2 linked regions of the Lacrimispora indolis DSM 755 genome follow. The protein of the gene in region 1 binds, or shares a complex with, the protein of each later gene. Links are inferred from orthologs where the notes say so. Each region holds a gene or a part of one and is shown on either strand. Other genes may lie near its edges.

Region 1 (7,946 bases):
TCGAGGGCTGCTTTGCCATCAGCGTATGTTCCTCGGAAGGAATCGATAGTCCTACGGTCGTAGGTGCTCAGGCAGCCAATGAGCTGCTGGACATAGCCGGAATCAAGGCCTCCATCGTAATGACAGATTATAATCATGCGGTGTATGTAAGCGCCCGTTCCATTGATGAAGTCAATGTACAGGTCATGATGGAAAAGCTGGGCGGAGGAGGTCACCGCAGCATTGCAGGTGCACAGCTTGCAGGTGTCAGCATTGAAGAAGCCAAAACCCGCGTAAAAGCGGTTATTAAAGAGATGTTAGAGAAGGGAGACATATCATAATGGAAGTTGTATTATTAGAAGACGTAAAGGCATTGGGCAAGAAGGGACAGATCGTTAAGGTCAACGATGGATATGCGAGGAATTTCATTCTCCCGAAAAAGCTGGGTATTGAAGCAACAACTAAGAATTTAAATGACTTAAAGCTTCAGAAGGCCAATGAGGCCAGAATTGCGGCGGAGCATTTGGAAGCTGCAAAGGAACTTGGAACCAAGATTTCCGAAGCGTCCATCACCTTAACCATGCGTGCGGGAGAAGGTGGAAGAGCCTTTGGTTCTGTATCGGGAAAAGAAATCTCTGCTGCCATTAAGAACCAGCTGGGATATGATATTGATAAGAAGAAACTGATTCTTCCTGAACCCCTTAAGACCTTTGGTTCCCATGAGGTTCCAGTCAAGCTTCATAAGGATGTTACTGCAAAATTAATTGTTAAGGTAGTAGAAAGCTAGGAGGCATGAACATGGATGATGCCCTGATCAAACGGGTGCTTCCTCACAGCATTGAGGCAGAGCAATCCGTCATCGGTTCCATGCTGATGGACCGGGATGCGATCATCACGGCTTCCGAGATCGTTACAGCAGGAGATTTTTACCAGCACCAGTATGGCATCATGTTTGAGGCCATGCTGGAGCTTTTTAATGAGAATTTACCAGTGGATCTGGTGACGCTTCAAAACCGTTTAAAGGAGAAGGATGTCCCTCCCGAGGTTTCAAGCCTGGACTTTGTAAGGGATATCATCACCACGGTTCCAACATCCGCCAATATAAAGTCTTATGCAAATATTGTGCAGAACAAAGCCGTCCTGCGGCGGCTTATTAAGGCAAACGAAGACATTGCAAACACCTGTTACGCAGGAAAGGAATCCCTGGAGACCATTCTTGCCACCACGGAAAAAACTATATTTGACCTGCTTCAGAACCGCAGCTCCGGAGATTTCGTACCCATCCGCCAGGTTGCCATGAACGTTCTGGAAAAGATCGAAGAGGCCTCTAAAAATCAGGGAACCGTGACCGGAATCCCCACAGGCTTTATTGATCTGGATTACAAGACTTCCGGTCTGCAGCCTTCCGATTTCATCCTCATCGCAGCCCGCCCTTCCATGGGTAAGACGGCTTTCGTACTGAACCTGGTAGACCATATTGCGGTAAAAAAAGGCCTGCCCAGCATGGTATTCAGCCTTGAGATGTCAAAGGAACAGCTGGTAAACCGTATGCTTGCCATGGAATCCAACGTAGATTCCCAGAAGCTCAGAACCGGAACCTTATCCGATTCCGACTGGGATGCCGTAGTGGAAGGAATCGGAGTCATCGGAAATTCCAAGCTGATCATCGACGATACTCCTGGAATTTCTATTGGAGAACTGCGTTCCAAATGCCGAAAGATGAAGCTGGAACATGGTCTTAGCGTAGTCATCATCGACTACCTTCAGCTGATGAGCGGAAGCGGAAAAGGCGGCGATAACCGTCAGCAGGAGATCTCAGAAATTTCCAGATCCCTTAAAGGCCTGGCAAGAGAGCTAAGCGCTCCCGTAATCGCCCTATCACAGTTAAGCCGTGCCTGTGAAACAAGGCAAGACCACCGGCCTATGCTTTCCGACCTTCGAGAGTCCGGGGCGATTGAGCAGGATGCCGATGTGGTTATGTTTTTGTATCGTGATGATTATTATAATAAGGATACCGATATGCCGAATATTGCGGAAGTAATAATTGCTAAACAGAGAAATGGTCCTATCGGAACAGTAAACCTGGTCTGGAGGCCAGAGTATACAAAGTTCGCAAACATGGCCAAGCAATGAGCAGGATAGAAACAGAGGGACCCCTTGCCCCGGAAAAACAAACTTGTTTGCTTTTCCGGGGCAAGGGGTCCCTCTGTTTCTATGGGGCGAATGCCCCCCATCTGGGAGAATGGATTGCTCCTCAAATCCATTCTCCCAGATGGCCCCTGCGGGCTCGAAGTATATCCAAAGCATACCCCGCCGGATTCCAGCAAGCGCCTATATTCTCAATGCTCCCCTCAGCATTCTCAAAGCCTCCCGCCTATATTCTCAAACACCCCCCACCCCCTCAAATCTCCCCCACTAAACTCCCTTCTCCATCATTCCCCATCCCTCCCCCATTCAAATATTTTCTCAATTCCCTTATAAAATTTTCCAATTCCCATTCATAATCCCTTCGAATCCCGCATATGATATAAATAGTAAGGTTATGAAAACTAAACGAACCAAAGGAGAGGATATAGCTATGGCTGAGATACATTACTTAATATCGGATGCATCGAAGAAGGTCGATGTGGAGTCTCATGTCCTTAGATACTGGGAGGACGAGCTGGAGTTAAAAATTCCCAGAAATGAGATGGGGCACCGGTATTACACTGAAGCACACATCCGTTTATTCAAGCAGATCAAAGACTTAAAGGAGAAGGGATATCAGTTAAAAGCCATTAAGACAGCGCTTGATAAGGTTATTGAGGACGGCAGGGATCCTGTCATACCAGATGAATTATTAGAGGGACAGGTTGCTCAGGAATTAAAAGACAGTGCAATATCTGGTACGGAGGACGGGACAGGCCTGGAGGTACAGACATCGGCGCCGATTTCCGTTGCCCATGAAAAAATGGAGCAGTTTCAGGAGATCATGAACCATATCATTGGACGGGCCTTAGAAGTAAATAATGAGCAGTTAAGCCAGGATGTAAGCAGCCTGGTTAATGACAAGGTCATTAAAGAGATGGAATATTTAATGAATTTAAAAGAAGAAAAAGAGGAAGAGCGGTTCAAGCAGTTGGACGAGCTTATGCGTTCGTATCAGAAAGATAACAAAGGGCGTGCGGAAGCTGCCGCTTCCAAGATCCCATTTTTTAACCGTAAAAAGAAGTTCGGACGAAATGGAAAAAAGTTATAAAACCACACTACTTTCAGATAATTAGAGCTGCCAAAAGGGCTCAGGCAAAGGAATCCGCAGCTGCCGCTGAAAGTGGAAACTGCGGATTTTTTACGTATATAAAGTCATTCTTTGCAGGCTTCTACAAACGTCTGAAACAGTCGGAACGCCTCTTCATTCTTTTCCCATAGATATTCCGGATGCCATTGAACTCCGATAAAAAAGGGATAGCCAGGCATTTCAAGGGCTTCGATCAAATGATCGGTCGAGTAAGCAGAAGCAATAAGCCCTGGAGCAATGTCTTTGACTGCCTGATGGTGCATGCTGTTGACCTTTAAAGAGGAGCACCCCGATATCCTGGCAAGAAGGCTGCCCTTGGTTAGGGAAACCGTATGGCATGGCATATCATAATGAAACGGCTGGGAGTGGGCGAGAGGAAAATCCCGTTTCACCTGGGAGGGAATATCCTGCCAGATATTTCCCCCAAGCGCGATATTTAAGACCTGGATACCCCGGCAGATTCCAAGCACAGGCTTTCTAAGTTCCATGATCATGGGAAGCAGGGAAATTTCCATCTGGTCCCTGGCCGGGGATACATTGCCGCAGTGCTCCTGTGTCTCTTCTCCAAAAAGGAAGGGGTGGACATCGGGACCGCCTGTGAACAGAAATCCGTCCAGTTCCTGGGAAAGCTGCTTTAAATCCTCTTCTGAGGCATCTAAGGGCATTATGACCGGGATTGCTCCCGCAGCTTTTAATGCCCGCATATAAGTAGGACGCGCCTTCACATCACCGCTCTCAATATCATGGGCAGGGGTCAGGCCGATCAGTGGTTTTCTCATACTAGAAATGTCCTTTCCTTATTAAAGGCTGAAAGAACAACATCTTTCAACCTTAGATTTGCGAATCAGCTGGATGTGCAGCCATATCCGCTTGATTCATTAGTATGCAAATATGAAGAATGTGATGATATAACAAAATGCCTCTTCCCGAAGGAAGAGGCATTTATGTATCCATAATTATGCTTCAGAAATAGCTCCTGTTGGACAGACACCTTCACAAGCACCACAATCGATACAACTATCTGCATCAATAACAAACTGAGAATCACCCTGGCTGATAGCGCTTACTGGGCACTCAGCTTCACAGCTTCCGCAGCTAACGCAAGCGTCACTAATAACACGTGCCATGATAAATTACCTCCTTATAATCTATAGATTTTTCTATATTTTATACTATTAATAAGAATTATTCAAGTAGTAAATGGTACAATTATTGTTTAATTTTGGGAGCAATACCGGTCGGGGATCCCTGTGCGGACATCCCTGATTCCGCTTAAGATGATCTTCTTGGCGGCAACGGCTCCTTCTCTGGACATGGGAGGGGTATCCTTTAAAGGGTAGTCCAGACCCATGCTTTCGTATTTCACCTTACCCATGTCGTGATAGGGCAGGACATCAAGAGCCTTGACGTTTTTAAGTCCGCCGATGAAGCGTCCCAGCCTGTATAAGTCAGGGGCCTGGTCCGTGATCTGAGGCACTGCCACGTGGCGGACCCACACCGGAATATCCCGGTCGCTTAAGTAACTGGCAAAATCCAGGATATTTCCATTGGAATGCCCTGTAAGCGTTTGGTGCTTTGTGTCGTCAATGTGCTTGATATCCAGCATGACTAGATCGGTTAGGTCCAGAAGCCGGTCTATTTTTTTCAAATAATCCGGATCATTCCTGTGGAACGTGACGCCTGAGGTATCAAGACAGGTATGGATGTCTTTCTTTTTTGCAGCTTCAAAAAGCTCTGTCACAAAATCCAGCTGCATAAGGGGTTCCCCGCCGGTGGCAGTTATGCCGCCGCCCCGGTAGAAACTCCGGGACGACTCATACTGCGTTAACAGTTCTTCTGCCGTCATAGGCGTGCCGCCTGCCATTTTCCAGGTGTCCGGATTGTGGCAGTACTGGCAGCGCATGGGACAGCCCTGTAAAAAGATCACCATGCGCACACCCGGTCCGTCAACGGTGCCGAAGCTTTCAATGGAATGAATATATCCTGTCATGCACATCGCCTTCTTTGTCTTTTATTACATGTTGCTGTGGAACGTACGGGAGATTACCTCATCCTGCTGTTCCTTTGTCAGTTTGATAAAATTCACTGCATAACCGGACACCCGTACGGTAAGCTGTGGGTAATTCTCCGGATGCTTCTGGGCATCCAAAAGGGTGTCGCGGGTGAACACATTGACATTTAAGTGGTGTCCGCCTTCTTCTACATAACCATCCAATAAATTTACAAGGTTGTTGATTTGAGATTCGCTGATATTTGCCATATTATGATCCTCCTCTTGTGCTTAATAAGTGTCTTCCATAAACAGCCGGTTGCTTTCCGGGTCTTCATTATCAGTATCAGTGTCCATGCCCTCAAACAGGGTGGGCACTCTGCAGGCGGAATTTCCATCTGCACAATCCGTGGAACTCATAGTTGTAACTGATTTTGCCATTGTTTTATCGGTGCTTACGGTACCGTCCTCCGATACGCGGATGTTCATATGACCAACCTTTTCGGTCATAAACTGATCCAGCATGGAGACGATTTCGTCAATCTGTTTTTCCTTTGGGTCTGCCATAACAGCCACTCCTTATTTTCATATACTGACGAATCAAGGGGATATGCGGACATATCCAGTTGATTTACAAACTTAAGTTTAAAAGATGATTTTTATATTTGATCATCGTTAAGAGCCAGTTCTAAATCTACCTCTAAATCGCCTGTGAAAATCTGATCTTCCTTGCCAAGGGCACCTGGTACGATGGAGAAGGTATTGGAGATGCCATCCTGGGCATCTTTAAACGGAAGCTTTGCCACTGACGCCAGAGAGGCGACAGCGCCGTGGGTATCCCGATGGTGCATGGGATTTGCACCCGGTGCAAAGGCTTCTCCTTTCTTACGTCCGTCAGGAGTTGCTCCTGTATTCTTACCGTATACCACATTGGATGTGATTGTCAGGATCGAGGTAGTTGGAATGCCGCCGCGGTAGGTGTGGTTTCCTTTTACATAGTTCATGAAGGTGTGGACCAGTTCGTTTGCAATCTGGTCTACCCGGTCATCGTTATTGCCGTATTTCGGGAAGTCTCCCTCTACAATGTAGTCAGTAACGATTCCGTTTTCATCCCGCAGGGTCTTTACCTTGGCATATTTGATTGCGGATAAAGAGTCGGCCACAACGGAAAGCCCGGCGATTCCGGTGGCAAACCAGCGGGTCACCTTTTTATCGTGAAGAGCCATCTGAATGCGCTCGTAGCTGTATTTGTCATGCATATAGTGGATGATGTTCAAGGTGTTTACATAAACTCTTGCAAGCCATCTCATCATATCCTTATAGGCTTCCATTACCTCATCGTAATCCAGATATTCGGAAGTGATTGGGCGGTATTTGGGGCCTACCTGCTTTTTGGAGACTTCATCAATGCCTCCGTTAATGGCGTACAGCAGGCACTTTGCAAGATTGGCCCGTGCGCCGAAGAACTGCATTTCTTTACCGACCCTCATGGAAGATACGCAGCATGCAATGGCATAATCATCTCCGTGGGTCACTCTCATTAAGTCGTCATTTTCATACTGAATGGATGAGGACTCAATGGAGGTCTTGGCGCAGAAGCGCTTAAAGTTTTCAGGAAGCTTTGTGGACCAGAGAACGGTTAAGTTGGGTTCCGGAGCGGTTCCTAAGTTCTTAAGGGTGTGAAGGTAACGGAAGGAAGTCTTGGTCACCAGATGGCGTCCGTCGATGCCCACTCCTCCGATGGATTCTGTTACCCAGGTAGGATCACCGGAGAACAGCTCGTTGTATTCCGGTGTGCGGGCGAATTTGACTAAGCGGAGCTTCATGATGAAGTGGTCCACAAACTCCTGGATATCCTCCTCGGTAAAGGTTCCTTCCTCTAAATCTCTTTGAGCGTAAGCATCTATAAAGGTAGAGGTGCGGCCTAAGGACATGGCAGCTCCATTCTGTTCCTTGACAGCGGCAAGGTAGGCGAAATACATCCACTGGATGGCTTCTTTTACATTGGCGGCTGGCCTGGAAATATCAAATCCATAGATGCTTCCCAGTTTTTTCAGTTCCTTAAGGGCGCGGATCTGTTCGGAAAGCTCTTCCCTTTCCCGGATTACATCAGAGTACATAATGGTACGGGTGGTTACCTTCTGTTCTTCCTTATCCTCGATCAGCCGGTCAATTCCGTAAAGGGCCACTCGGCGGTAATCACCGATGATGCGTCCCCGGCCGTAAGCGTCGGGAAGACCTGTGATGATGTGGTTGGAACGGCAGTCCCTCATTTCCTGGGTGTAAGCGTCAAAAACTCCGGCATTGTGTGTCTTTCTGTGAATCATAAAAAATTCCTTGACTTCAGGATCAATGGTGTAGCCATTATCCGCACAGGATTTTTCTGCCATACGGATGCCGCCGTAAGGCTGTAAGGAACGCTTAAATGGCTTATCGGTCTGAAAGCCTACGATGGTTTCTTTCTCTTTATTTAAATATCCCGGGCCGTGGGAGGTGATGGTAGAGATGATCTTTGTATCCATATCCAGCACGCCGCCGGCGTCCCGTTCCTGTCTGGATAAATCCATGACCTGTGCCCAAAGTTCATTTGTTGCTGCAGTCGGCCCGGCAAGGAAGGTATCATCGCCGTCATAGGGAGTGTAATTCTTCTGTATAAAGTCCCTGACGTTGATCTCCCGTTCCCAAACACCGCCTGTGAAA
Region 2 (5,426 bases), 3.4 Mb from region 1 along the record:
CATGGGGTTCAATGTAATAGCCTTTTCCAAGAGAAAAATCCACAGTGACCTTTTCAATATTTTCCGCTCCGGCCACGTCATAAAAGGCCTTCATCATAAGAAAAATAGCACTTCTGTGATAGGTCTGGATTCCTGGCTGGTCTTTCCCTGTAAAAAAACGAAGGTTGCAGTCAAACTGGACTGTTTTATGGAGTTCACTCAGCTTTCCGTTTATACTGACCAGTAAAATGTCGTTTTCGTACTGGTGCTGATATTCCTTTGCAATTTCTTGATAAGACGTACCAATTGGATATTCCTTTGCTGCGCCGTCTATAGTAACAATTGCCATTCCCTTCCTCCTTATATGAATGTTTCAGGAAATTCCACTTCTGCCTTGCGGATTTCCAGGTTTTTCCCTGCCTTTTTCTTTAAGTAATCTTCTATAAAGTCCAGAAACAAATATTCCAGGCCGTAATGGCCGGCATCAATGACAGCCATGTGATTTGCAGCGGCATCGATTCCATTGTGGTGGCCCATATCACCTGTTATAAAGACTTTCACACCTGCTTTCAGAGCCGGTTTCATAAGGCTTCCCCCTGATCCGGGGCTTATGCCCACAAAGCGTACAGCAGCCCCTGGAGCAGCCTCTCCGTAAACCGTGACAAACGGAAGGCAAAACCGTTCCTTTACAAGAGCGGCGATTTCCCTTACCGTCATCTCTTCCTTAAGATACCCCGTTTTCCCGATTCCATATACCGATTCCTCCAGTCCTTCCTCTGTTTCCCTGGGTATCACGCCTTCTTTTTCCAGCACCTCTAAGTCTGTAAGCCCAAGTTTTGCTGCGGCCGCATCAGCCATACAGCCCGGTGCCGCATCAAAATTCGTGTGCATGGCATAATAGGAAATATCATTGCGGATCAGCTTCATAATACGGCGGGATATAAAATCCTTGTCATTGATCTTACTCAAAGGTTTAAAAATAAGGGGATGGTGTGTGATCAATAAATCCGCCCCCCAACGAACAGCCTGTTCCACCACCTCATCGGTAGCATCCAAAGCTATAAAAACCTTTTCCACCTCTTTATCACTGCGGCCTGCCAAAAGGCCCACATTATCCCAATCACAGGCACAGCCTGGCGGCGCCAGCTGTTCCAGTTTTTCTATTAATTCATCGCATCGCATCCTGTGCCTCCTTATTATAGGCCAGTTCCAGCTTAAGCTCCTCCATTCTTCTCCGGGCTGACTCGGTTTCACTCACAGAAAGCCCGCTCATGATCTGCTCCAGCTGTTCTTCTTCCTTTATTAAATATTCCTTTAAAACAGGATCTTTTGATTCCAGCATGCCCCTGCCATAACGGTAGGAAATTTCCCTTCCATCCGCTGCGGCAGCCCCCGGTTTTCTGCTGACCCCCATAACGGAATAATATTTTCCTTCCTCTTTTATCATAGTCTCCCTCCAGATAAAAAATGCCTCTTCCTCAAGGAATCTACGCACCTTATCCAGTTCTGAGTGCGGAGACAGGACCCAGCAGGAAATGCTCTCCCATAAATCTCGGCCTTCCTCCAGGATATGTATCATCAGCTCCCCGCCCATACCTGCTATGACCACACAGTCTGCTTCGTTTTGTTCTAATTTTAAAAGTCCGTCGCTTAAACGGACTTCCACATAATTCTGTAAGCCGGCCTCCTGGATATGGGCCCGGGCCCGTAACAAGGGGCCCTCCCTCACATCCATGGCAATGGCATGTTTTGCTTTTCCTTCCTGTACCAGATGGATAGGAATATAACCATGATCGGTTCCAATATCAGCAACTCTGCTTCCTTCCGGAACAAAGGAAGCGATGGTTTCCAAACGCCTTGATAACTTCATCTTAAACTCCGTCTTATGTCCTTAATCATCCAGATAGTCCTTAAGCTTCTTGCTTCTGCTGGGATGGCGCAGTTTACGCAATGCTTTTGCTTCTATCTGGCGAATCCGTTCTCTCGTAACATTAAATTCTTTTCCCACTTCTTCCAGGGTCCTTGGCCGCCCGTCATCAAGACCGAAACGCAGTTTTAAAACCTTCTGTTCCCTCTCTGTCAGGGTGTCAAGCACCTCCATCAGCTGTTCATGGAGCATGGTAAAGGTAGCGGCATCAGCAGGAACTGCTACCTGGTCATCCTGGATAAAATCACCCAGGTGACTGTCCTCTTCCTCTCCGATGGGAGTCTCTAGGGAGACCGGTTCCTGGGATACCTTCATGATTTCCCTGACCCGTTCCACCTGCATGTCTGCCCTGGCTGCGATCTCCTCCGGCACCGGCTCCCGTCCCAGCTCCTGCAAAAGCTGTCTGGATACACGGACCAGGCGGTTGATTGTCTCCACCATGTGAACCGGAATGCGGATAGTACGGGCCTGGTCCGCAATAGCACGGGTGATTGCCTGTCTGATCCACCAGGTTGCATAGGTACTGAACTTATATCCTTTCCTGTAGTCAAACTTTTCAACAGCTTTAATAAGACCTAAGTTTCCTTCCTGGATCAGGTCTAAAAACTGCATTCCCCGCCCGACATAGCGCTTGGCAATGCTGACTACCAGACGTAAGTTGGCTTCCGTCAGCCTCTGCTTTGCATCCTCGTCGCCCAGCTCGATCTTCTTGGCGAGCTCAATTTCATCCTCACTGGAAAGAAGGGGAACCTTGCCGATCTCTTTTAAGTACATGCGGACCGGGTCCTCCACACTGATACCTTCCGGAACAGACAGATCGATCGTTTCCATATCGATCTCTTCTTCCTCCTCGATATCCTCCTCAATGAAAAGATCTTCATCAAGCTCCAAATCTTCACCGCCGATTTGAAGTACGTCCACCTTATTGCTTTCCAGAAAATCAAAGATCTGATCCAGCTTATCCGAGTCCAGATTCTCTCCTACAAAAAAATCCAGAATTTCCTGGTTTTCCAGTACATTCCGTTTCTTTTTTGCCAAAAGAAGAAGCTGGTTTAATTTTTCCTCAAATGCAGCGGCTGCTTCCAAAGCCTTAGCCTCTGCGGCCTGCTCCTCTTCTGTTTTTCTCGATCCCACCATCTTATCTGCTGTCTTCTTCACATTTTCGTCCATGTTCTTCCATCCTTCCACAGCCTGCCTATAGTGTACACCCTAATCCAGCGAAATATGCAAATCCTTTAACGCAGCCTGTTCCTTTATAATATTCTGCAGTTCTATAATCCCTGCTGCATGGCGGCTGGCATGATCCAGACTGTTTTTTTTCACCTTCATAATCGTTTCCGAAAACGCCTTTTTTTGTTCTTCATTATCTAGGGACTCTTTTAAGCTCGCATGAAAAAGACCTGCGACTGCCCGGTATTGATCCTCATCATTTATGAAATGATTCAAGATCTCGGCCGGATTCAATGTTCCGGCAGCGTGTCCGTCAAAAACCATCCGTGCCACCTTGTGATACAGTTCTTCTATAAAATCATCCGGAGTGATCACTCCTTCAATCTTATCAAATAATAATGGATTTTCAATGAGCCACGTAAGAAGCAGCCTTTGGGACTGCTTTACGCCATCTTCCTTTTCCTTTTTTCGCTGGGTTTTTAGGTTTCCCTCTTCCTCCCTGGGAGCGGAAACAGACGGTCCCAGAGAAGCGCCCAAACGGTTGACCAGACGTTTTAAATCCTCGTAATTTATAAAATACTCCCTGGATACTGCCTCTAAATAATTCTCCCGTTCCAGGGCCTCCGGAAATTCCAGAAGCTTTCTGGCTACCTGATTGTAGAATGCTGTTTTCTGCTCCGGATCATCCATTTTATAATTTTTTTTCAACACGTCAATTTCATACAGGAAACTGTTGCGGGCCTCTTCGATCCGCTGGCGGAACGCTTCTGCTCCCAGATTCTTTATAAATTCATCGGGATCTTTGTAAGGCTGCATGTTGAGCACGCGAATGGACATTCCTGCTTCCTTTAGAATGGGGATGGCACGGATGGCAGCCTTAATACCAGCACCGTCGCTGTCATAAGTGAGAACCACCTTATCCGTATACCGTTTTAAGAGCTGGGCATGCTGGAGGGTAAACGCCGTTCCCAGGGAAGCCACCGCATTGGTGAATCCGGCCTGGTGCATTGCGATCACATCCATGTAGCCCTCGCAGATCAATATGTACTTTTCCCGTGATAACCTGGCATAATTAAGTCCGTATAGATTCCGGCTCTTATCAAAGAGCTTTGTCTCCGGAGAATTTAAGTACTTGGGTTCTCCGGCTCCCATGACCCGGCCTCCGAAACCAATGACCCGGTTGTTCACATCCATAATGGGAAACATCACCCGGTTCCAGAACTTATCATAGGTTCCCCGTTCCTCAATGGTCACCAGTCCGGTCTGCTTTAGGAGGCTGTCGCCATATCCCTTGCTCTTTAAATAACGGTAAAGGTCATCGCTGGTCTTATTGGAATAGCCCAGCCCGAACTTGGTTATGGTTTCATCGCTTAACTGCCTGTCCCTTAAATAGCGGTAACCGGCCTCCCCCTGAGTTTTTTTAAGCTGGTAATAAAAATAACTGGCGGCCAGCTTATTGATCTCCAAAAGGGCGGACCGAAGATCCTCCTGTTCCCTGGCCTCCTTGCTATATTCTGCCGCAGGAAGCTTCACGCCTGACCGGTCTGCCAGAACTTTTAATGCCTCGGAAAAGGAATAATTTTCATATTCCATGACAAACGTTAATACGTTTCCTCCTGCACCGCAGCCAAAACAATAATACATCTGCTTGGCAGGGGATACGGAAAAGGAAGGAGACTTTTCATTGTGAAAAGGACACAGGCCAAAATAATTGCTTCCCTTTTTCTGCAGCTTGACGTATCCCGAGATCACATCCACGATGTCATTCTTCATCCGGACCTCTTCAATCACTTCTTCCGAATATCGCATGAAGCCTCATTTCTCCTTTCTCCTTTTCTGGCCATGTCTTTTGACCAGGGGCCACCCCGCTTTATCGGGTGTAAAGATATACCCCAGGGTGTTCCTAAAACTCATTTGATTTAAACCGTTTTCCACGCTTTCGGGACAAACAGCTCTTCAAATCTATCAATGGAATAGCTGTCGCTCATGCCTGCAATGTAATCGCAGACCGCCCGTTCCCTGCCGGCCTGCCCCTCCTCCATTAAGGTGCGGTATTCCTCCGGAAGCTTGTCCGGGTGTTCCATATAATAATTAAAAAGCATGACAATGAGATGCTGTGCTTTTCCTTCTTCTGCTTTCGGGATATCGCTTTTATAGACGTTATCAAACATCCAGGTGCGCAGTCCCTGCATGGCTTTCTCCATATCCGGGGACATGATGATCTCAGGCCTCCCATAGCTGTTGCCGATGATATCATGGATCAGGTTGTTAAGCCTTTCACGGACACTGTGCCCCAGAATACCCGTATAGCATTCCGGAAGGTCCTCTTCCACAAACATCCTGGCCCTGA

Evidence for each region.
Region 2: the proteins of dnaB (region 1) and dnaG are in contact, whole or in part, in a crystal structure (PDB 2R6A), measured with the Geobacillus stearothermophilus proteins. The link is inferred for Lacrimispora indolis DSM 755 from one-to-one orthologs. Residues at the interface, in WP_033016901.1 of Geobacillus stearothermophilus: Ser13, Glu15, Ala16, Gln18, Glu91, Leu92, Asp94, Ala95, Val96, Pro97, Thr98, Ala99, Ala100, Asn101, Tyr104, Tyr105, Ile108; in WP_049624496.1 of Geobacillus stearothermophilus: Lys456, Leu457, Leu458, Pro459, Ala460, Asn463, Ala464, Leu467, Leu535, Leu536, Ile537, Ala538, Gln544, Glu545, Asp548, Tyr549, His552.

What each region holds. Positions count from the first base shown.
Region 1 is NZ_AZUI01000001.1:1,423,713-1,431,658, reverse strand. Bases 1-2,944 are described here. They hold dnaB (replicative DNA helicase), read left to right. Parts: upstream 1-777; coding sequence 778-2,112; downstream 2,113-2,944. Other genes in these bases: K401_RS0106830 (helix-turn-helix domain-containing protein), read left to right, coding at 2,558-2,944; rplI (50S ribosomal protein L9), read left to right, coding at 320-766; K401_RS0106845 (DHH family phosphoesterase), read left to right, coding at 1-320. Outside these bases: more of K401_RS0106830, read left to right, coding at 2,945-3,217; K401_RS0106825 (gamma-glutamyl-gamma-aminobutyrate hydrolase family protein), read right to left, coding at 3,322-4,035; fdxA (4Fe-4S ferredoxin), read right to left, coding at 4,213-4,383; pflA (pyruvate formate-lyase-activating protein), read right to left, coding at 4,473-5,246; autonomous glycyl radical cofactor GrcA3, read right to left, coding at 5,271-5,516; K401_RS0106805 (hypothetical protein), read right to left, coding at 5,538-5,813; pflB (formate C-acetyltransferase), read right to left, coding at 5,906-7,946. UniProt on the Escherichia coli protein: The main replicative DNA helicase, it participates in initiation and elongation during chromosome replication. Travels ahead of the DNA replisome, separating dsDNA into templates for DNA synthesis.
Region 2 is NZ_AZUI01000001.1:4,845,282-4,850,707, reverse strand. What follows is about bases 2,501-5,426. They hold dnaG (DNA primase), read right to left. Parts: upstream 4,886-5,426; coding sequence 3,116-4,885; downstream 2,501-3,115. Other genes in these bases: K401_RS0123565 (deoxyguanosinetriphosphate triphosphohydrolase), read right to left, coding at 4,996-5,426; rpoD (RNA polymerase sigma factor RpoD), read right to left, coding at 2,501-3,076. Outside these bases: K401_RS0123590 (nucleoside kinase), read right to left, coding at 1-328; K401_RS0123585 (Nif3-like dinuclear metal center hexameric protein), read right to left, coding at 340-1,161; K401_RS0123580 (tRNA (adenine(22)-N(1))-methyltransferase), read right to left, coding at 1,148-1,849; more of rpoD, read right to left, coding at 1,871-2,500. UniProt on the Escherichia coli protein: RNA polymerase that catalyzes the synthesis of short RNA molecules used as primers for DNA polymerase during DNA replication.